DNA from 4 places in the Arthrobacter sp. NicSoilC5 genome. Region 1 is predicted to be linked to each of the others. Evidence: riboswitches for the same ligand, from Rfam matches in the RefSeq annotation. Region 1 holds a riboswitch; each other region holds the start of a gene.

The links. A riboswitch is a leader RNA that binds a small molecule or an ion and turns the genes downstream of it on or off. The one in region 1 is predicted to bind cyclic di-AMP.
Region 2: another riboswitch for cyclic di-AMP. It lies ahead of LDO22_RS17400 (hypothetical protein); the one in region 1 lies ahead of LDO22_RS13695 (glycoside hydrolase family 16 protein).
Region 3: another riboswitch for cyclic di-AMP. It lies ahead of LDO22_RS04110 (LysM domain-containing protein); the one in region 1 lies ahead of LDO22_RS13695 (glycoside hydrolase family 16 protein).
Region 4: another riboswitch for cyclic di-AMP. It lies ahead of LDO22_RS18055 (M23 family metallopeptidase); the one in region 1 lies ahead of LDO22_RS13695 (glycoside hydrolase family 16 protein).

Annotation. Positions count from the first base shown of each region.
Region 1 covers NZ_AP024660.1:2,914,067-2,919,656, forward strand. The annotation lists gene LDO22_RS13670 (PhzF family phenazine biosynthesis protein) at 1-486, opposite strand, end outside; gene rplI (50S ribosomal protein L9) at 568-1,020, opposite strand; gene rpsR (30S ribosomal protein S18) at 1,038-1,277, opposite strand; gene LDO22_RS13685 (single-stranded DNA-binding protein) at 1,403-1,978, opposite strand; gene rpsF (30S ribosomal protein S6) at 2,051-2,356, opposite strand; cyclic di-AMP (ydaO/yuaA leader) riboswitch at 2,744-2,892, shown strand; gene LDO22_RS13695 (glycoside hydrolase family 16 protein) at 2,899-4,002, shown strand; gene LDO22_RS13700 (glycosyltransferase family 4 protein) at 4,124-5,317, shown strand; gene LDO22_RS13705 (oligosaccharide flippase family protein) at 5,314-5,590, shown strand, end outside.
Region 2 covers NZ_AP024660.1:3,698,474-3,704,063, reverse strand. The annotation lists gene LDO22_RS17405 (glycosyltransferase family 39 protein) at 1-972, shown strand, start outside; cyclic di-AMP (ydaO/yuaA leader) riboswitch at 1,214-1,375, shown strand; gene LDO22_RS17400 (hypothetical protein) at 1,381-2,100, shown strand; gene LDO22_RS17395 (glyoxalase superfamily protein) at 2,319-2,768, opposite strand; gene upp (uracil phosphoribosyltransferase) at 2,813-3,448, opposite strand; gene LDO22_RS17385 (phosphatase PAP2 family protein) at 3,461-4,285, opposite strand; gene LDO22_RS17380 (nucleoside deaminase) at 4,341-4,889, shown strand; gene LDO22_RS17375 (glycosyltransferase family 4 protein) at 4,846-5,590, opposite strand, start outside.
Region 3 covers NZ_AP024660.1:893,209-898,798, reverse strand. The annotation lists gene LDO22_RS04120 (ribonuclease Z) at 1-37, shown strand, start outside; gene LDO22_RS04115 (protein adenylyltransferase SelO) at 21-1,481, shown strand; gene LDO22_RS04110 (LysM domain-containing protein) at 1,590-2,435, opposite strand; cyclic di-AMP (ydaO/yuaA leader) riboswitch at 2,439-2,638, opposite strand; gene LDO22_RS04105 (lytic transglycosylase domain-containing protein) at 2,863-4,218, shown strand; gene LDO22_RS04100 (TraR/DksA C4-type zinc finger protein) at 4,240-4,599, shown strand; gene LDO22_RS04095 (DNA alkylation repair protein) at 4,596-5,126, shown strand; gene LDO22_RS04090 (DUF1810 domain-containing protein) at 5,147-5,590, shown strand, end outside.
Region 4 covers NZ_AP024660.1:3,855,058-3,860,647, forward strand. The annotation lists gene LDO22_RS18040 (DUF3027 domain-containing protein) at 1-509, shown strand, start outside; gene serC (phosphoserine transaminase) at 624-1,754, opposite strand; gene LDO22_RS18050 (metal-dependent transcriptional regulator) at 2,050-2,751, shown strand; cyclic di-AMP (ydaO/yuaA leader) riboswitch at 2,858-3,100, shown strand; gene LDO22_RS18055 (M23 family metallopeptidase) at 3,111-3,932, shown strand; cyclic di-AMP (ydaO/yuaA leader) riboswitch at 4,045-4,240, shown strand; gene LDO22_RS18060 (C40 family peptidase) at 4,311-4,991, shown strand; gene LDO22_RS18065 (NlpC/P60 family protein) at 5,156-5,590, shown strand, end outside.

The sequences.
Region 1 (5,590 bases):
CCCGTTCACCAGCCAGCACGCGTCGACGATGTCGCCGGGGGCCACCCGCAGCGCCGCTGCCAGCTGCCGGCGGACGGGCTCCTCCACGGGGCCGGATCGCGTCAGGGGCGGCGCGGCGAAAGCCAGCCTCCCGCCGTCGCGCTTGATCCGGACAAGCCCCGCCGCGCATTCCTGCACCACGCAGCCGTCGGACTTCGGCACCCCTCCGCTTTCCAGCCAGGTATGGGCAGAGCCCAGAGTCGGGTGGCCCGCAAACGGGAACTCCTCGCTCCCGGTGAAAATCCTGACCCGGTAATCGGCGCGGGGATCCCGGGGAGGCAACAGGAAGGTGGTTTCCGAGAGGTTGGTCCAGTTGGCGAAATGCTGCATGGTCGCCGCGTCCAGGCCTTGGGCATCAAGCACGACGGCGAGCGGGTTGCCACGGTAGGCCAGTCCGGCGAAAACATCCACTTGGTGGAAGGGGCGGGGGCGGGGGTTCGGGTTCACCGGAGCAGGCTACCACCGCACAAACGAAAGACCCCCGCCGCCGGAGTCCGGCGACGGGGGTCGTGACGTGGAGTGGGGAAATTACTTTCCTGCCACCACGTCCAGTTCGATCACAGCGGCAACGTCAGCGTGGAGGCGGACGTTGGCCTGGTAGGAACCGACCGACTTGATGTGTGCGGGCAGTTCAACCTTGCGCTTGTCGATCTTGCCAAGGCCAGCGGCCTCAACAGCGTCGGCGACGTCGCCCTGCTTGACGGTGCCGAACAGACGGCCGGACTCGCCGGCCTTGACGACCAGCTTGACCGGCTTGGCGGACAGTGCAGCGGCCTGCTTCTGAGCATCTTCCAGGGAAGCGTGCTCGCGGGCGGCGCGGGCAGCCTTGATGGACTCAACCTGCTTCTCGCCACCCTTCGACCAGGTCAGGGCGAAGTTGCGGGGCAGCAGGTAGTTACGTGCGTAACCGTCCTTGACCTCGACAACATCGCCGGCAGCACCGAGACCGGTGACTTCGTGGGTCAGAATGAGCTTTGCCATGTTAGTTAATCCCTTCCTTAGCCGCGGCCAGCGCCGGAGTAAGGCAGCAGAGCAACTTCGCGGGCGTTCTTGATTGCCTGGGCGATCTTGCGCTGTTCCTGCACCGTGACGCCAGTGACGCGACGGGCGCGGATCTTTCCGCGGTCGGAGATGAACTTGCGCAGCAATGCTACGTCCTTGTAGTCGATGACAGTGATGTCAGCGGCCTTCAAGGGGTTGGACTTTGGTTTGGGCTTACGGAGTTCAGCCTTAGCCATCGTGGAGCTCCTATTCTAGGGAGCCCGTGGATATTGATCCACGGGATGGTGGTGGTCCGACGGCGGCAGTGCCTTGGGTGCGTGGCGCACCCGGGCAGTCCCGGCGCCGGGCCGTTATTTGGGTTTTAGAAGGGAGGTTCGGAATCGGGGCCGTTGCCCCAGCCGCCTGCGTTGGAGACACCGGGCGTAGCCCAGGGATCGTCCTGTGCAGCCTGCTGGTTGCCGCCGCCCCAACCTCCACCGGAGTTGCCGCCCTGATTTCCACCAGAGTTGCCTCCTCCGAAGCCACCGCCGCTGTTGCGGCCGCCGAAGCCGCCGCCACCCTGTCCGCCGGAGCGCTGGGTGCGGTTGACCTTGGCATTGGCGTAGCGCAGGCTGGGGCCGATTTCGTCGACCTCAAGCTCGATAACGGTGCGCTTTTCGCCTTCTTTTGTTTCGTAGGAACGGCTCTTCAGGCGGCCGGTCACGATGACGCGCATGCCCTTGGTCAGGGATTCGGCGACGTTCTCGGCTGCTTCACGCCATACGGCAGCGCGGAGGAACAGGGTTTCCCCGTCCTTCCACTCGTTGGACTGGCGATCAAAGGTGCGGGGGGTGGAAGCGATGGTGAAGTTCGCTACTGCCGAACCTGACGGTGTGAACCGCAATTCCGGGTCATTGGTGAGGTTACCGATGACCGTAATGGTGGTCTCGCCTGCCATCTACTGCCTCCTTGTTCGATCCTGGGTGAAGAGTGCGTTTCCTGCGGGGTAAAGAATGAAGACGGTGCTGAATTACTCAGCAACAACCTTCTGCTCTTCGGGGCGGGTGATCTTGGTGCGCATGATGGTCTCGTTAAGAGACAGCTGGCGGTCAAGTTCCTTGGCGGTCTCCGGCTTGGCGGTGAAGTTCACCACGGCGTAGATACCTTCGGACTTCTTCTTGATGTCGTAAGCCAGACGGCGACGGCCCCAGATGTCAACCTTTTCGATGGTTCCACCATCGTTGGTGATGACGTTCAGGAACTTCTGAAGCGACGGCTCAACGGTACGCTCTTCGACCTCGGGGTCGATGATTACCATCAATTCGTAAGGACGCATATGTGAACCCACCTCCTTTGGGCTAAGCGGTTACGGCATTTCCGTAACAGGAGGTTCATTTGCGATTCCGTGCAATGCCTTGCCGCCGGAACGGAGGCAGGACGCAGCACAGACTTCAATATCTTAGTGCATTTGGACCCGATAGGCGATTCGCGCTTGACCCAAGGCTAGCCCCGGTGGAGGTGGGCAGCAGCCGCAGGTTCAGCCATGTGGAAAACCCTGCCGTCACTGGCGCCCATACCAATGCACTTTGCCGACAGGGGAGCGCCACGCCAACGCAGTGAGGTCCGTTACCTAATTGTGATTCGCAGACCCTTTTCGTGTACGGTCGTCCGGGGGCCGCCCCCAGCCGGCTCCAGTCCCGGATGCCGCCCAACTCTGCCGCGTCCGTGATTATCACCAGATTCCAGGCAGAGGCGGGGGACCCAAGCGTCCCGGGCACGGCAACGCGCCTGCCCTTGGGGTGAAGCCGCAGCACGCGGCCGCATGCCCTCATTCGAACCCGACAGCTAACTCCGCAGGCGACGAGAGGTAGCATCCCCATGCCCGCACCCCGCAAAGGCAGCGCCAAACGAGCGCACCGTTATCAAAATGAGACAGATCCCGCCCGGACATCCCCGGCCTTCAAGTCCGGTGCTCCGGCCCGGGCGCGCCGCCGCTGGCCCCTTGCCGCCGGTCTTGCCGCAGCACTCCTCGGAGCAGGTTCCCTTGGCCTGGGCCTGACCCACGGTGACGGAACCGCTGACGTGGCGCGGGTGGCGAGTGCAGAGGATGCCGGCAGCGCCGCACCCACCCAAACTCCGGACATTCCGGTCCCCGCTCCAACGCCAGTCCCGGCAGTCGAGGCCGCTCCTGCCGCCGCTCCTTCGCCGGCAGAGGCACCGGCACCTGCCCCCGCAGCAGTACCGGCACCCGCTGCCCCTGCCCCTCCCTCCGAAGCACCCATCGCTGTGGCGCCGGCGGCGGCACAGCTGGCCAGCACCGGGACGCCTGCGCCCGCCGGGGTCCCGGGGAACTGGACCATGACCTTCGCCGACGAGTTCAACGGGGCCGGACTGGACACCGCGAAGTGGTCCGGCTGCTGGTTCTCCCCCGGTTGCGGAACCATGAACAAGGTCTCCACCAGCCCGGCGAACGTCTCCGTGGCCAACGGGAACCTGGCCCTGGGGCTCAGCTCATCCACCTCCGGCGGACTGGTATCCACCAACCCGAAGGGCGGGGCGGGGACCGGCTTCCAGTTCACCACCGGCTACGTCGAGGCCAGGATCAAGTTCCCGGGCAACGCCAACGGCCTCTACAACTGGCCTGCCTTCTGGACCACCGGACAGTCGTGGCCGGCCACCGGCGAGAATGACATCGCCGAGGTCCTGCAGGCCAAGATGACCGTGAACTACCACTCCGGTTCCGGCTCCCACAACCAGGGCGGCGTGGGCGGCAACTGGGCCAACGAGTACCACACCTTTGGCCTGCACCGGATGGCAAACTCCTCGGACGTGTACTTCGACGGCGTCAAGGTCAAGTCCTACCCCACCGACGACGGAAATGCCCCGCAGTACATCGTGCTGAATGTCGGCGCCTCCTCCACGAACCCGGCCTACGGCGCGCCGTCCCAGATGATGGTGGACTACGTGCGCGCCTGGCAGTAGCAGGCCACGCCCCCAGGTGAAAGGGCGACGGCGGGATCTCCCGCCGTCGCCCTTTTTCGGCTTCCCTCAAGGTTGCCTAAAGCAACCCTCCGGCGACGATGTGATCCAGTACACTCTTGCAATGAAGCTCCTGTACGTGACGGAAAGCGTGCCCAACCGGGATCCGGAACTGGGGGACGGAAGCTCGATGATCCCGTACGAAGTAATCCTGCACCTCCCCCCTGGCATTGCCGTCACGCTGCTGACTTTCTCGGGTCCTGTTCCGGTTCCGGCAGAGATCAGGAACCGCTGCGATACCATGTACGAACTGGCCCCGCGCGAGGAACTTTCGGCCTTTGCCCGCTCCATGGGCGGCCTCACCGGATTGGGAAAGCACCGGCGGTCCACCCCCTCCGCCCGCGCCGCCGCGGCCCGGTTGTCCGCAAGCCGGGACGCCACCCTGATCCATGGCCCCCATGCCCTCTTCCTGTCCCACTGCGTCACCGGTCCCCTGGTGCTGCAGACAGTGGACCCCTGGTCCATCCGGGCCGGCATGGACACCGCCATCGCCCGTACCTTCCGGCCCGCCTACCGGCTGCGCGAACAATTGGCCGCCCGCGCTGAACGGCAGCTGCCGCCCCGGGCCAGGCTCCTGACCGTCGGAGCCCAGGACGCAGCGGCCTGGTCCGCCACGCTGGGCAGGCCGGTCACGAGCATCCCCAACGGCACGGCGGTGGCCACCGGTCCCCGCCGGGAGCGGAAAGCCCCCGTGGTGTGCTTCGCAGGCAGCCTAAACTACGCGCCGAACGTGGACAGCGCCACGGTACTGGTCAACAGGATCGCGCCGCTGGTGTGGCGGGAGGTCCCGGACGCCCGCTTCGTCATCGCAGGGCGGCGCCCCACACCGGCGGTTCAGGCGCTGGCCGGACCCCGGGTGGATATCCTGGCCAACGTGCCTTCCATCCTGGATGTGTTCCAGGGCGCGGATGTGGCGGTTTTCCCGGACGAACACGGCGTGGGTATCCGGAACTCCGTCCTGGAGGCCCTCGCCGCGGGGCTGCCCGTGGTGGCCACGCCGGTGGCCGCGAGGGAACTTCCCGCACATCCGCTGCTGGCCGTTCGGGACAGCCAGGACACTCTTGTCCGCGAGGTGGTGGAGCACCTCACCGCCCCCAAGCAACCGCCCGGGCCTTCCCACGGCACCGCCGGAACGGCGGCCGCAGGCGCAGTCCGCACCTGGGACACCGTGGCAGGCCAATACCTGGCGGAGGTCCGTGCGGCCATGGCCGGTTCATCCCCGGCGGGGGAGCTTACCCGGACGAACAGGCAACCATGACGTACGCGCCGGGGGAACTGGAGCGCAAGGGAGTCCGGGGAGCCCTGTGGCAGGGGCTGGCCTTCGCCTCGGGCAGGGTGATCGTGCTGGTGACCACGGTGGTCCTGGCACGGCTGCTCTCACCTGAGGAATACGGCCTCGTCGCCTTGGCGCTGGTGCTGATGGCCTACGCCGAGACCATCGCCGATGCCGGGGTGGGCCAGGCGTTGGTCTACCTGCCCAAGACACCGGTCATCGCCAGGTCGGCGCTGCTGCTTTCCGTTGCCCTGGGCG
Region 2 (5,590 bases), 780 kb from region 1:
CTGGTGACCGGCCTGGTGTTCAGCTTCATGGCGGGCATCATCCACCCCTACTACGCCGTGGCGCTGGCGCCGGGCATCGCCGGGCTGACCGGCCTGGGCGCAGTCCTGCTGTGGCAGCACAGGCAGCAGGCGGCCGCCGCAATCGTGCTCGGGGCCGCAGTGGCCGCGGCAGCCCTGACGGCGTTCTCCCTGCTGGGCACCACCTCGGCCTACGGTCCGTGGCTGCGCTGGGTGGTCCTTGCAGGCGGGCTGGCCGGGGCAGTAGGAGCCGGTTTCAGCAAGTTCCTGGGTATGCGTTCGGTGCAGCGGGCGACGGCGGCCCTGGCCATCACGGCGTCGCTCGCCGGACCGCTGGCCTACTCCATCTCCACGGCCTCCACACCGCACAGCGGGGCAATCGTCAGTGCCGGCCCCACGGCCGGCTTCGGCGTTGGGCCAGGTGGTGCTCCCGCCGGCGTCCGGAACAGCCGGAACGGGTCCGGCCCGAACAGCACCGGCGGTTCAGGTATTGCGGGGCAAGGCAACACAAACCCGGGCAGTGCGGGGCAGGGCTTCCGGCAGCCGAACGCCCAGGGCGGCGCGGGCTTCGCGGGTGGCCGCGGGGGTGGCGTGGGTGGCCTCCTGGGTGCGCCCACGCCGTCGGCTGACCTGGTCGCCGCGCTCAAGAGCAGCGCCTCAAGCTACACGTGGGCCGCGGCCGTGGTGGGCTCCAACAACGCCGCAGGTTACCAACTGGCAACGGAGCTGCCGGTCATGGCGGTGGGCGGCTTCAACGGCACCGACCCCTCCCCCACGTTGGCGCAGTTCCAGGACCTGGTAGCCCGGGGAGAGATCCATTACTTTATCGGTGGCGGAGCCATGCGCTCCACCACCGGTTCGGACGCTGCCACCCGGATCGCGGAGTGGGTGGCAGCCAATTTCACGTCGCAGATCATGGGCGGCACTACGGTCTACGAACTGACCGGCCACTAGCGGAGGACGCCCCGGGGACCCGGCCTTGGGCTGCATGATGCTCTGGCACGCGAGTGCCCGGGGTGAATGGTGCCCGGGGGCCCGGCAGTCCATTACGGGGATACTCCCGGCGCAGTCAGACAACCCGACGCGCTGCCGGCCGTGACTTCCGTTACCTAAATGTGACTTTCATTTAATCTTCCTGTACCGTCGATTGGGTGCGGTCCCCGTTCGGGCCGCATATCCCGGGTTGACGCCAAGCTCTGCCGCTTCCCCGGATTTCCGATTGAGCAACGGCAGAGGCGGGGGACCCACCGTCCCGGGCAATGATTGCCCTTGGGGTTAAGCCAGTACGTGATTTTTCCGTACGGCCGGATGCCCTCATCCGAACCCGACAGCTAACTCCGCAGGTGTGAGAGGCGATCAATCATGTCCAAAAACACGGCAGAAGCACGCCTGCATGCCAAGGCTAAACATAAGGCCACGCAGCAGGCAAAGAAAACCACCCTCGGCCGCAGGGCCGGAATCCTCGCAGTATCCTGCGCGGTGCTGGTTGGGGTCGGCGCAGCCGGCCAGGCCACCAGCAGCATGGCCCCGGTGTCATCGACCCAGGCAACCCAGGCAGCGTCCGATGCCCAGATGAGCATCGAGAAGAGCGAGATCCGCTCCAACCCGGTGGAGAGCCCCGCTCCCGCCGCAATCGCAGTGGCGCCCCAGGCGGCGGAGCCCGCTCCCGCGGCCCCGGCACCCGCCGCCCCCGCGCCGGCCGCGCCAGCGCCTGCACCGGCACCTGCACCCGAGCCCGCCCCGGCTCCTGAGCCGGCACCCGCCGTCGCGGTCAACGACCCCGCTGGCGCCCAGGCCTACGCCGCCAGCCAGCTGGCCACATTCGGCTGGGGACCGGACCAGATGCAGTGCCTGCAGACCCTGTGGACCAAGGAATCCGACTGGACCACCACGGCCACCAATCCCAGCAGCGGGGCGTACGGAATCGTCCAGTCCCTCCCGGCCGAGAAGATGGCCAGCTCCGGCGCGGACTACCTCACCAACTACCGCACCCAGATCAACTGGGGCCTGGATTACATCAAGAAGAGCTACCAGTCCCCCTGCGGCGCACTGAACTTCCACCTGGCGCACAACTGGTACTAGGCACCGCTCCCCTGCGGCTGCGCGTCGAAGGACCACCCTCCGCGGAGCCTGCCCTGCATTGACCGCGGCCGACGGCGCGTCCCTGCTCTCCGCCGTCGTACGCCTTGGGCAGGGGCACAGCAGAGCATTGCAGCATCACCACTGCCCGCATCCAAACGGATGCGGGCAGTGGTGTTTTAACCCCCTGCTGTCTTAACCCCGGGTTGAGCTGCAGTGCCCTATGGTGCGGACGTTAGGGTCGCGGTGGTTGGGGTTGCGGAGCCTGTGATTGCGGTGCTTTCGGTTGCGTCCGGCCCGGCGTTCCGCCACGGGATGTACTGGACGGACCACTTGTTGCCGTCCGGATCGGCGAAGTACACGAAGTGGCCCCACGGCAGCACTTCGATATCACTGACGTCCACACCGTTGTTCTTCAGGTGGTCGTGTGCGGCCTGGATGTCGTCCACCACCAGCTGCAGGTTTGACCCCGTGCCCGGAGTTGCGTCCACCAGCCCCTCCCCCAAACAGATGGAGCAGGCGGATCCGGGCGGCGTCAGCTGCACAAAGCGGATGTCGTCCGAAGGCCGCTCGTCATAGTCGGCGTTGAAGCCCACCCTGTTGACGTAGAAATCCTTGGCGCGGTCGACGTCGGACACGGGGACAAAGACAAGTTCGAGTTTCCAGTCCATCCGCACAGGCTAGCGGCGGTGATCCTGCCGGAAAAGGGGGAAGGCTACCCTGCGATGCCGTACAGGCGGTCGCCGGCATCGCCCAGGCCGGGAACGATGTAGGACTTCTCGTTGAGCTTCTCGTCGATGGAGGCCAGGACGATGTGCACGTTCGCGTCGCCCAGTTCCTCCTCCAGCTTGGCCAGGCCCTCCGGGGCCGCCAGCAGGCAGATGCAGGTGACGTCGGACGCGCCCCGCTTGAAGAGGAACTTGATGGCCTCGCGCAGAGTGCCGCCGGTGGCCAGCATGGGGTCCAGGACGAATACCTGGCGGCCGGTCAGGTCCTCCGGCAGGCGCTCCGCGTAGGTGATGATGTCCAGCGTCTCCTCGTCCCGGGCCATGCCCAGGAAGCCAACCTCGGCGGTGGGGACCAGCTTGGTCATGCCCTCCAGCATGCCCAGGCCTGCGCGCAGGATGGGGACTACCAGCGGGGTGGGCTTGGTGAACGCCGTGCCAATGGTGGTGCTGACGGGGGTTTCGATGGTGACGGGCTCCGTGCGGACCTCCCGCGTGGCTTCGTAGGCCAGCAGGGTCACCAGCTCTTCCGTCAGCTGGCGGAAGACCGGCGACGGCGTGTTCTTGTCCCGCAGGACGGTGAGCTTGTGGGCGACCAGGGGGTGGTCAACAACGAGAGTACGCATCCCCCAAAACTATCATCCGGCGGTGTCCTTGTTGTGGCTGCCGTGGGCATGCTCCTTGCCGTCCCCGCCGTGGTGGTGCACTTCCTCTGCCACCACGTCACGGACGATCGGACGGTCGAACGACGGAGCCGCACCGGCGTGCTCCCGCCTGCGGACCAGGTGGAACAGCCTGTGGGCCAGTATCACGACGCCCACCCAGGTGAGGCCCAGCAGCCACCCTGCCATGACGTCCGTCAGCCAGTGGTGGCCTAGGAAGACGCGGCTGAGCCCCATGGCGATGATGAAAAGCGCGCCGGCCGTGATGGCGGTGACGCGCACCAGCATGGTGTTGAACTGGAGGCAGACGAGGTAGACCACCAGGCTGATCACCACGGTGGTATTCAGGGTGTGGCCGCTGGGGAAGGAGGGTGAATCCTCGTAGGGGGGCACCGCGTCCGCATGGTCCGGGCGGGTGCGGCCCACCAGTTTCTTGCCAAAGGTGGTGGCCATGATGGAGACCCCCGCCGCACCGCCGATCAGGACGAGCGGGCGCCAGTTCCGGCTGAGGAACGTCAGCCAGGCGGTCAGGATACTGGCAAGGATGGGCATGCCGATGCCGCCGCCGATGTTGGTGAAGCCAGTAACGAACGCATCAAGTCCGGGGCTGCGCAGGCTCTCGGCCAGGGCCAGGGCAGGCTTGTCCAGGTTGGCCAGGCCGGCAGAATCCACCACGTTGTCGTACACCTCGGCACCCAGCAGTGCCAGGGACACGATGATGACGCCGCCCACAAGGATGGTGAGGACGAGCGCCGCGTAAGGTTTGAACCAGAGACCTAGCCGATCCCGAAGAGTGTCCATGGTGCCTCCCGGCATCCGTAAGTAACCTGAGTATCCCCGAAACTATCATTGAGCCATGCCGTTGCCCGAAAAGAAACATGATGCCTGGATGGGCCTTGCCTTGGCGGAAGCCCGCAGGGCACTCGCCACGGAGGATGTTCCCATCGGCGCCGTGGTGATAGGGCCCGACGGCGGGGTGCTGGGTTCCGGCCGGAACCAGCGGGAGGAACTGGGCGACCCTACGGCCCATGCCGAGGTGGTAGCCATCCGTGAAGCGGCGGCACGGCTGCAGGAACGGGCACGGCTCGACGGCGGCCGCGGCGACGGGTGGCGGTTGTCCGACTGCACGCTGGTGGTCACGCTGGAACCCTGCGCGATGTGTGCCGGAGCGATTGTCCTGGCCCGGATCCCGCGGGTGGTGTTCGGGGCGTGGGACGAGAAGGCCGGCGCCGCAGGGTCGGTGTTCGACATCCTCCGCGAACGCCGGCTCAACCACTGGGTTGAGGTGTATCCGGGAGTCCGCGAGGATGAGTGCGCCGTGTTGCTGCGCGGGTTTTTCGCCGGGCACCGCGGAGCAGCCTCTAGTCCGGTTCCGCCAGCAGGGCCAGCACTCCCCTTGCCGTAGTACCCCAGTCCGGAAGGCGTGTCCGCGCCTCCAGCGCTGCTGCGCGCCAGCTTTCCCTCATGTCCGGGTCCTGCAGCCAGTGGCGCAGGACGCCGGCCAGCAGGCGCGGGCTCTCCTGACCACCTTCCGGAAGTGGCAGCGCTGCCCCGGGAAGCCGGGGTCCGCCGTCGGCCGCTGTTAATCCTGCCAGCCCCAGCGCCTCCTCCGCCCCTGTCCCTTCACGGACCAGGACCGGGATGCCGCGGGCCAGGGACTCGGTGACGGCCATGCCGAACGCCTCCTGCCGGGACACCAGGAGGCTGAGATCCGTCCGCGCCCATTCAGCTTCCAGTGCTTCGCCGGCGAGCTCACCGGTGAACCGCACCCGTTCCTGCAGCGAATTCTCCGTTATGGCAGCCCGGACTTCCCGCGCATAGTCGGGGTCCGCCCGGTCCGAGCCCACCAGGGACGCGGTCCAAGGGAGGTCCTGGACCAGGGCGAGTGCTTCCACCGCCAGCATCTGGTCCTTGTTGGGCAGCAAGGCGGCGACGACTGCCAGGTGCGGAGGCGTGGAACCGCCGGCCTGGGCTGCGGGGTCGACTCCGGGCAGGGCGACGTGTGCCCGCGGAAGCCCTCTTTCGGTCAGGACAGATGCGGCCCAGGTGCTGGTGCAGATCACACCGGCTGCTGCGCGGAGAGCCCTGGCCTCGTCTGCAAGGGCT
Region 3 (5,590 bases), 2.0 Mb from region 1:
AACGGCGATAGGGTTGAACCATGACGGCAGCAGCTGAATCCACGGTCACTTTCGATGGCCGTTTCGCCCGGGAACTGGCGGAACTCGCCGTGCCCTGGCAGGCCGAGGAAGCGCCCAGCCCTGAGCTCCTCGTCCTGAACGAGAAACTGGCAACGGACCTGGGCCTCGACCCGCAGTACCTGCGCAGCCCCGAGGGTGTGCGGCTCCTTGTGGGAAACCATGTGCCGGCCGGTGCCACACCCGTGGCGCAGGCGTACGCCGGACACCAGTTTGGCGGGTATTCGCCCCTGCTCGGCGACGGACGGGCCCTGCTGCTGGGCGAGGTCACTGACCGGGCCGGCCGCCTCCTGGACGTCCATCTCAAAGGTTCGGGGCGAACGCCCTTCGCCCGCGCGGGGGACGGCCGTGCCGTGGTCGGGCCCATGCTGCGTGAGTACATAGTCAGTGAGGCCATGCACGCACTGCACATTCCCACCACCCGTTCACTCGCCGTCGTGGCCACCGGCCGGCAGGTCCGGCGCGATGACATGCTGCCCGGTGCCGTCCTGGCGCGGGTTGCGGGCAGCCATTTGCGCGTCGGCAGCTTCCAGTACGCCCGCGCCACCGAAAATATGGACCTCCTGAAGCGGCTGGCGGACCACGCCATCGGCAGGCACTACCCCCACGCGGCGGATGCCGACAACCCCTACCTTGCGCTGTTCGCGGCGGTCGTCTCCGCCCAGGCGGAGCTGGTGGCCCGGTGGATGCTCGTTGGCTTCGTACACGGGGTCATGAACACGGACAACATGACCATCTCCGGGGAAACCATCGACTACGGCCCGTGCGCGTTCATGGATGCCTTCAACCCGGCCGCCGTTTACAGTTCCATTGACGTCGGCGGACGCTATGCCTATGCCAACCAGCCTGTCCTGGCCGAATGGAACCTGGCCCGGCTCGCCGAGGCCATGCTGCCGCTGATTGACAAGGACCAGGAGAAGGCCGTGGCCCCGGCAGTGGAGGTCCTGGGCAGTTTCCGGGGCCACTACAGCCAGGCATGGACCCGCGGGATTACGGCCAAGCTGGGACTGGACAGCGTCGATGAAAACGGCGCCGGGGCCCTGGTGGATGATGTCCTCGACCTTCTTAAGGACGGACCCGTGGACTACACCCTGTTCTTCCGCAACCTGGGCAAAGCGGCCCGCGGGGACCTTCGTCCCGTGCGCGGCATGGTCCTCGACCTGGCCGCCCTCGATGCCTGGCTGGACCGGTGGCAGGCGCTGCAACCTGACCCGGAGCTGATGGACAGCGTGAACCCGGCCTACATTCCGCGGAACCACCTGGTGGAAGAGGCGCTGTCCGCTGCCACCGCCGGAAACCTGGCTCCACTGCAGCAACTGCTGGAGGCGGTCAGCGCCCCCTTCACCGAGCGGCCCGGCCTGGAACGCTACCTGCAGGGGGCGCCCGACGACTTCGGCAGCTACATGACCTTCTGCGGCACCTGACCGCAGCGGGCCGCGGGGGCAAAACGACAGGAGGGTGGCAACCGGTATTCCCGGCTGCCACCCTCCTGCTTCGTCCGGGGCCGCCAAGGGCACCGGACAGTGCGAAGACTAGGCTACGCGCACAGCGGAGTAGCCGCCGAGCCAGCTGATGGAGTGCACCTGCGTGTCGAAGCCGTTGACGCCGCCGCTGACAACCTGGCCGTTGCCTGCGTAAACGCCCACGTGGCCGGAGGTGATGATCAGGTCGCCGGGGGCGGGAGCGCCTACAACGGTGCCGTACTGGAAGAACTGGGTGGGGGCCAGGTCGCCCACGGACTTGCCGACGGAACGCAGCGCCTTCTCGACCATGGCGGTGCAATCCTGCTTGACGCCCAGCTGGCCGTAGGCCGAGGCGAGGATCGCTGCGCCGGTGCCGGTGCCGGTGGTTGATGCCACGGGGGTTGCCGAGGCGTAAGACATGTTCATGCCGGTGTTCGCCGGAGCGGTGGCGGCTGCGGCCTGCACGGGTGCTGCTGCAGGGGCCGGCGCCGGGGCTGCGGTGTAGCCTGCGCCCGGAATCTGGATCTGGTCGCCCGGGTAGATGATCGAGGACAGTCCCAGGCCGTTGGCGGACAGCACGTCATTGAGGCTGACGCCGTAGGCTGAAGCGATGGCGCCAAGGGTGTCGCCGGAAACGACGGTGTGGACGTTGCCTGCTGCTGCAGCGGGGGCTGCGGCCGGGGCAGCGGGTGCCGAGGTGGCCTGGACGCTGGTCTGCTCAGTGGTGTCCGGGCCGGATACACCTGCATGGGCCGGGGCGCCGACTCCGAAGGCAATGCCGGACGCTGCAGCAACGGCGAGCGCCGGGCGGCCCAGCGAGCGGGCTTGGGATTTTGCTGTTACGGCGAGGCCCTCGAGCACAATGGAGCGGGCCGGAGTCGCGCGGTGACGGGCTGAAATGGAATTTTTTGACACGGTTGATCGCCTCTCCCATGCCTGCGGGGTGAGCTGTCGGGTTCGGGCTGGAGATACCCGGCCGGAAGCGGCTCCGCGGTAGGCGGAAGCGCATTCGACTTAACCCCTAGGCCACAATATGGCCGTGGAAACTTGGTTCCCCCGTCCCTGCCAACTGGAGCGGTTGGATCCCATGATCAGCGGCAGGGCTCGGCATGCTGACGGGAATGTCCCGTCTGAGAGGGACACCAGTCGACCATAACCCAGGTGCATCGCAATTGTCACATTTGGATAACATACGAGGTTCTTCTCTCGCATTGCGCAAACGTCTGGACATTCCAGGGCGTTCCTGGGCGGACCTCTGCTGATACTTTTCCTGTTGAGCACGGTAACAATGTGGAAACAGCAGCCTGCGTTGCGCGGGAATCCGGCGGTAAGCTTCCGGACTATGCCCCTGTTCGTGACCATCGCGAGGCTCCCTTGGCAGGGAGGCCTCCTGGCCCTTGCCCTGGCCGCAGGCACCATGCTGCCGGCGGCGGCCGACGAGCCGCCACCGCCCGGCGGGTATCCCTCCTGGGCGGACGTGCAGGAGGCGAAATCGTCCGAAGCGGCAAAAGCCGCAGAAATCGCCACCATTAATGGACTCCTGACGGACCTTGAGGCGGATTCGGAGGCAGCAGGCGGGATGGCCGTGCGCTCGGCCGCCGACTATGCCGCCGCAGACGCCGCGCTGCAGGCAGCCACCTCCCGCCTGGATACCCTGTCCGCCCACGCTGCCCGTGCCAACGCGGAGCTGGCCCGGCACCGGAAGGACATCGGTGCCCTGGCCGTCCAGTCCTACAAGACCGGCGGTACCAATGCAGGATTCTTCGTCGCGCTGGACGCCCTGGAAACCAACAGCGTCCAGGGGCTCAACCTGGTCAAGCTCGTGGGCGACAAGACTGCCACCCTGGTCGCCAATGCTGCCGCCGCCGAAAAGACGGCCACCGCCCTCACCGAACAGGAAAAAGCCGCCAGGAGCGAGCGGGAACGCCTGTCCGGGGAAGCGAAAGCAAAACTGGACGCCGCACGTTCCGCCCAGGATTCGCTGGCCCGGCGCGTCGCAGAGGAGCAGCGGCACGGCAGCGAGCTGACCGCCCAGCTCGCCACCCTGAAAGGTACGACGGCGGCCATGGAGGGTGAGTACCGCCAGGGCCAGGCCGCACTGGCCGCCTACGAGGCGGCCCAGGCGGCCAAACGTGCCGCCGCTGAGGAGCAGGCCCGCGGGCAGGCGGAGGCTGCAGCCAGGGCGGCCGCAGTGGCAGCCCGGCAGCCAAAGGCGCCCGCACCCGCTGCCGACCCTGGCCAGGCCAATCCGGCCCAACCCGGTCCGGCCCCCGGCGCCGTCAGCAATCCCGGCGTCAGCAACCCCGGCCCTCCCGCTCCGGAAGACCCGGCACCGGCCCCGCCAAGCCCTCCCGCCGTCGTCGTGCCTTCTGTTCCCGGCGGTGCGGTGAACGACCCCGCCGGGGCCAAAAGCTACGCGTCCGGACGCCTGCCCGCCTACGGGTGGGGCCAGGACCAGTTCCTGTGCCTGGCCCAGCTGTGGACCAAGGAGTCCAACTGGCTGACCACCGCCACCAACGCCTATTCCGGAGCCTATGGGATTCCGCAGGCCCTGCCCCCGGGGAAGTACGCCAGCGCCGGCGGTGACTGGCTCACCAGCTACCGCACCCAGATCGAATGGGGCCTGGGCTACATCCGCGACCGCTACGGTTCCCCGTGCGCGGCCTGGAACCACTCCGTATCCCTGAACTGGTACTGACTGACGCGTTAGGCTGTCAACATGCCAGATTTCGAACGGTTCCGTGCGCTGCTCGAAGAGGAGCGGGCGCGGCGCCTGGCACTATTGCCGGCGCTGCGGGCGGACATCGAGGCAGCAAACTCGGCGCGCCAGGATTCCAACGTCGACGACGAGCACGATCCCGAGGGTGCCACCATCGCCTTCGAACTCTCACAGGCCTCCGCGCTCCTGAAACAGAGTTCGGCGGGCCTGGACCAGATTGAGGCGGCCCTTGCCCGGCTGGCGGCGGGGACCTATGGAACCTGCGCCGTCTGCGGGGAGCCCATCGCCGAGGGCAGGCTTGAAGCCCGCCCCTGGACCCCGTACTGCATCCGGCACGCGGCGTCCGGGCGCGGACTGTGACCGGTACGGCGGACGTTGTGTCCGCGGCGGCGGATTTCGTGGACCGGACCCTGCAGAACGAGGGCGCCTGGTATCGTGCGGACGACGTCGGCGCCCGGCTGGGCGGGGTACTGGCCTCTTATGGTTCGTCTGTGGGGGCCGTCCGCGGGACCGTGCGTGATGCGCTGCGGAAGTTCAAGGACCTGGACCATGACGGCACGGTCATGCTGGCCTCCGCCCTGTGGGGTCAGCCGCGGCCCGGTTCCCGGCCGGTGTTCGAGCGCCGCCTGGCAGCGGTGGTGCTGCTGCAGTCACGGTTGCGGCTGCTCCGTCACTCTGACCTGACCCGGCTGGAGGGCTTCCTTCGCTCCGCGCAGGCGGCGGACCTGACCGGGCCCCTTCTTACCGACGTCCTGGTCCCGTTGCTGGCGGGGCTGGGGGAGCGCGAGCGGCAGCGGGCAGGTGTTGTCCTGGCGCGGTGGCGGGAAGACCCCGACCCGCAGCTGCGGGCGGCGGCCGGCGCCCTTGAAAAACACTTGTCCATTTGAAACGTACCGAGGAGATCCACATGAATGAACCGTTTGACCTTGAGCGTTTTGTTGCCGCCCAAAACACCGGCGGAACCTATGAGCAGGCGCTGGGCGAGCTGCAGGTCGGCAGGAAGTCCGGGCACTGGATGTGGTTTGTCTTCCCGCAGATTGCCGGGCTGGGACAGAGCGACACGTCCCGCAAGTACGCCATTTCCTCGCTGGCGGAGGCCCGCGCCTACCTGGACCACGAGGTGCTGGGTCCGCGGCTCCTGGAGTGCGCGCTGGTCCTGGCAAACCACGCCGACCAGTCGGCCGAAGACATTTTCGGCGGAATCGACGCCAGGAAACTCCGCTCCAGCATGACACTGTTCCTCCGGGCGGCGCCCGGAGAAACAGTGTTCAAGACCGTCCTGGCCCAGTTCTTCAACGGGGAACCGGACCCGGCCACGGACGAGCTCCTGGCCGGCCAGGACGCGGCTGGC
Region 4 (5,590 bases), 940 kb from region 1:
AGGAGCAGGCCGCCAAGACTCCGGCCAAGCGCAAGGCCGGCGTGCCCGTGTGGCGCACAGGCAAGCCGGACGCCTTCCTGGCCGCGGCGGTGGACACTGCCCGGACCGCGTTGGAGGGCATCACGCCGGCGGCCACCATTGGCCCGCACCTGGCGGCCAAGAGCGAGGGCGACCGGCTGGTCACGCACCTGTTCGAGTCGAGGCTGCCCGGCTACGCAGGGTGGCAGTGGTACGCGGTGCTGACCCGCAACTCGCGCTCCAAGGTGGTTACGGTCAATGAGCTGGGCCTGCTGCCGTCCGAGGATTCGATCCTCGCCCCCGAGTGGGTGCCCTGGGCCGAACGCGTCCGCCCTGAGGACCAGCAGCAGGAGTCCGAAGCAGACGCCCCTGAAGCGAATGCCCCTGAAACGGACAGCCCTGAAGTTGACGCCCCTGCAGGGTATGGCCAGGAATCAGCGGAAGAGGCCCGGGATTCGACGGACGACGCCGGCACCCAGGCAGGAGCCTGACCGCACCTCCGCCGGGAAACCGGCCACCCCCTGGCCGGGGACAACGAAAAACGGCGCCGTCCGGGAAGAACCCGGGCGGCGCCGTCGTACGTTATGCGTACGTGCAGGCCGTGCCTACTTCCGCAGCTCGCCCACCACGTAGTCGATGCTGGACAGCAGGGCCGAGACATCGTCCGGCTCGATGGCCACGAAGGTGGCGATGCGCAGCTGGTTGCGGCCCAGCTTCCGGTAGGGCTCCGTGTCCACGATGCCGTTGGCGCGCAGGACCTTGGCAACAGCTGCCGCATCAACCGATTCGTCGAAGTCGATGGTGGCGATGACGTTGGAGCGTTCCTCCGGGTTGGCCACGAACGGGGTGGCGAAGTCGGAGGCCTCGGCCCAGCTGTAGATGCGCCCTGCGGAGTCAGCCGTGCGCGCGGCGGCAAAGTCCAGGCCGCCGTTGGAGTTCAGCCACTGGACCTGGGCGTCCAGGGTGACCAGCGTGGACAGCGAAGGCGTGTTGTACGTCTGGTTCAGGCGGGAGTTGTCGATGGCGGTCTGGAGGTCCAGGAAATCCGGGATCCACCGGCCGCTGGCCTTGATCCGCGCGGCACGGTCGATGGCGGCGGGGGAGAACAGGCCAAGCCAGAGGCCGCCGTCGGAGGCGAAGTTCTTTTGCGGGGCGAAGTAGTAGACGTCGCTCTGGGCAACGTCCACGTCCAGGCCGCCGGCCGCCGAGGTGGCGTCCACCAGCACCAGCGATCCCTCGTCGGCCCCGGAGACGCGCGTGACCGGCGCCGCCACACCGGTGGAGGTCTCATTCTGCGGCCAGGCATAGACGTCCACGCTGGCCTCGGCCTGCGCCGCCGGACGGGTGCCGGGCTCGGACTTGATAATCGAGGAGGACTCCAGGAAGGGCGCCTTGTTGGTGGCTGCGGCGAACTTTGACCCGAATTCACCGAAGGAGAGGTGCTGGGCCTTCTTCTCCACCAGGCCAAAGCTTGCGATGTCCCAGAACGCCGTGGAGCCGCCAACGCCGAGGACCACCTCATACCCCTCCGGGGCACGGAAGAACTGGCTCAGGCCGTCGCGGACGGATCCGACCAGGTTCTTGACCGGCGCCTGCCGGTGCGAGGTGCCGAGGATGGTCTTGGACGCTGCTGCCAGGGCATCAATCTGTTCCTGGCGGACCTTTGACGGGCCGGCGCCGAACCGCCCGTCCTTGGGCAGGAGGTCGGCGGGGATCGTGATGCTGGTGTCGCTCACAGGTGCTCCAATTCGGCGGGGACGAAAACTTTGGTCCGGACGGGCGGGTAAGGGGTGGCCGGCAGTGCGCGGTGGCTGCGCGGCAGGCCTGTTCCATTCTGCCTGAAGGGCAGTGGGTGCGGGAGCCGGAGGGGGCAAAGTCCAGACAATGAGACGGTCCCGTCCAGGGTGGCTGCGCAGGGGGCAGCTATTCGGACAAAGTCAAAATAGGCTAAGCTAGCCCCCGGACTACCTCGCGGGAACAGAGCGGTACGGTGGGACAACGCAAGGTACTGCGCTCGAGGAGCTGAGCTGGATGACGGATCTGATCGACACTACGGAGATGTACCTCAGGACCATCCTGGAGCTTGAGGAAGAAAACATCGTTGCCCTTCGGGCCCGTATCGCCGAGCGTCTGCGCCACTCCGGCCCCACGGTGTCCCAGACCATCGGCAGGATGGAACGCGACGGACTCGTCGTCGTCTCCGGCGACAGGCACCTGGAACTTACGGACACGGGCCGCAAGCGGGCCACCGAGGTCATGCGCAAGCACCGGCTGGCCGAACGCCTGCTGGCTGACGTCATCGGTTTGGACTGGGCCTACGTGCACGACGAAGCCTGCCGCTGGGAACACGTCATGAGCGAGCGCGTTGAGCGGCGCATCTACGAGATGCTGGACCACCCCACCGAATCGCCCTACGGCAACCCGATCCCCGGCCTCGCCGCCCTGGGCGGACAGCCGGCCACCGGCTTCGCCGACGCGGTCATCAGCCTGGTGGAGGCCATGAAGGGCTACGGCCCCGCCTCTGCCGTGACCATCAGCCGGCTGGCCGAACCCATCCAGGTGGAGCCCGAACTGCTGGCGCAGCTGGACGAAGGCGGGATCCGGCCCGGCGCCGCCGTTGCGCTGGAACGCGTGGGAGATTACATCTCCGTGCGGGTGTCCGGAATCGAAGGGGCACTGGAGCTGCCGCCCGAGGTTGCCGCGCATGTTTTTGTCGCCGTCACCCAGCCCTGAGCCGCGCCTCATACCCCAGCGAAGCGCTTCCACGCAAAGATAACGGAATTGTTACCTAGGGTCTTAAGGCCCTATAGTGGAACCAATCGTTGATACTTAAGCGTTACCCGATCCGGAGCCGAGCTCTGCCAGCGGATCGGGTGCATGAGTCGTTACTGGCAGAGGCGGGGGAACCACAATTGGCAGCGGGGGACTGCCTTGGGGTGAAGTCCGTCAGCAGCAAGCCTCTCCAGTGAAGGATTCTTCCGGGAATACCCCTGTGCAGAAGCTTGCCCATGACGGGCCGGGTCTTTGATCTCTCTGACCCGAATCCGACAGCTAACTCCGCAGGCTTTTCCAGAGAGGAACCCTTCTTGACCATGCAGACCTCCCGGGGCCGCCGCCGCGCGGCAGGCCCCCCTTCGGCACCGCGGGTTGTCGAAGATGTCGCAGCGGAGCGCCCCCGCGATCTGCATCGTGACGCGCGCCGCCGCCGGGGTCCGTTCCGGCAGGTGACGGAGTTTGCCGCCGCCAGCGGCATCGGCCAGAAAGCCGGAATCGCCCTGGCCGCCACCGGTCTGGTGCTGACGGTCACGGTGCCCGCCACCAGCCCCGTCATGGCCACCGATGCCGCCGGCAACGCGCCACTGGCAGCTTCCGCCGTCAGTCCGCAGCCCCAGATTTCCGCTGATATCGGCGCCCAGATCGACTTCAGCCGCTCGGCAGTGGTGACCCAGGCCGACCCCGACGGGAAGCTGAAGCAGCTCCTGAGCGCCCAGTCCGCCGGCTCCGTCACGCGGGCCGCCTCGGCCGGCACCCTGGCCGCACCGCTGGCATCCCTCACCACCGCGTCGCCCTTTGGCTACCGGGTGAGCCCCATCACCGGCGGCTCCGGAGACTTCCACCGCGGCCAGGACTTCGTGGCGCAGTGCGGAACGTCCGTCCTGGCGGCCGCAACCGGCACCGTGACCTTCGCAGGCTGGCACCAGTACGGCGGTGGGAACCGGGTGGTCATCGATCACGGCAATGGGCTGGAGACCACCTACAACCACCTGTCGTCGTTCAACGTCAAGGTCGGACAGACCGTCTCCCGCGGCGAGGTCGTGGCGCTCAGCGGCACCACGGGCGCCTCCACCGGCTGCCACCTGCACTTTGAGGTCCAGGTCAACGGCGAAGTGGTCGATCCCATGGGCTGGCTGTAACCGAATGAGTGTGCACTCTCAGATCGCAGTGACCTGCCGTGACCTGAATGTGACATTGAAACAAAACTGCTGTACCGTCTAACTCGCGTCAACTTTTCCGAAGTTGACGCTCTTGAGTGGATTGCCTAACTCTGCCACCGCTCAAGGTCCGTTCGCATTTCATCGTCTGGCAGGGGCGGGGGAACCAATTTTGGCCTTCATTTCCTGAAGGCCTTGGGGTTAAGTCATGAGCTTCCCAGGAAGCAGAGTGGCCGGGTGACTCCCATCCGAATCCGACAGCTCACCTCGCAGGCATTGGGAGAGGCTACCTTCGTGTCTTCACGCCATCATTCTGCGCGCCACCGTGCGCAAACGGTTCGCACCAACCCCCTGGACGCCGTGTCCAAGGCCGTCAGTGCAAATGCCGGGACCGTAGGCCGCCAGGCTGCCGTTGTGGCAGCCGCATCGGGCCTTATCCTGAGCATGGGCCTGCCCGCCACCGCAGCTGACACCACCGCCGGTGTCTCCGCATCCACCGAGTCCGGTTCGGCCCAAACGGCCCTCGCCGTCACCGCCGCCCCCACGGCCACGGTTTCCTTCGAGCGTCCCGCCGTCAAGACCACCGCAGCTCCAAAGGTGGAAGCGGTGCGTCCCCAGTCCACCGCACCGGCCGTGCGCGACGCCGCTGCCACCGCAGGCCAGGATGCTGCCCCTGCCGCCAAGGCTGCCGAGACTGTCTCCGCCGCAACCTCCGGTATTGCAGCAATCGCCTACACCGGCATTGGCCACTCCTACGTCTGGGGCGGCACCAGCCCCGTCACCGGCTGGGACTGCTCCGGGTTCGTCCAGTGGGTCTACGCCCAGGCCGGCATCAGCATCCCCCGCACCAACGCGTGGAACATCATGACCCCCACCTCCACCCCGCAGCCGGGCGATCTTGTGGTCCAGAACGGCGGCGCGCACGTGGGCATCTACGTCGGCAACGGCATGATGGTCAGCGCACTCAACCCTTCCCAGGGCACGCTGCTCCACTCGCCTGCAGCCACCGGTACCTCGTCGTACTACCACCTCAACAAGTAGTTCTTGGGCTTCACGCTCCAAGGGCTATTTCTTTGCCCAAAGCTTTTTCGCTAGAAACCACATCCCCGTTCGGGATGCGCCGGCGTACCCCCAAGATGCCGGCGCATCCAGCTTCCCTTTGCCTGCCTACACGCGGTTCGAAGGAAAAACGAAAGAGAGAACTGATGACGACTCGTGCTACCGCACGGCACCGCGCCGAGGTCACCAAAACCAACTCGATCTCTGTCATTGCCAAAGCTGTCAGCGACAACGCCGGTGGCATGGGCCGCCAGGCTGCTGTCATCGCTGCTGCTTCCGGCCTGGTCCTGACCAGCGGCATTGCGGCCAACGCCGCCGACACCAACGTCAAGCGCGATTCCGCTCCCGCGTCCCAGATGGAAGTTGAATCCGTCGTCGACGCCCCGATCTCCGCGGCTTCCACCATTGCCATCAGCTACGAGAAGCCTGCCGTTACCACCACGCCGGCTCCCGTCGCCGAGCCTGAGCCCGAGGTTCAGGTACAGGAAGCTGCACCTGCCGCCCAGCCGGCTGCTCCCAAGGTCACCGCCAAGGTTGCCACGGCTGCCGCTCCGGCCGCCCCTGCAGCCCAGGCTTCGGCC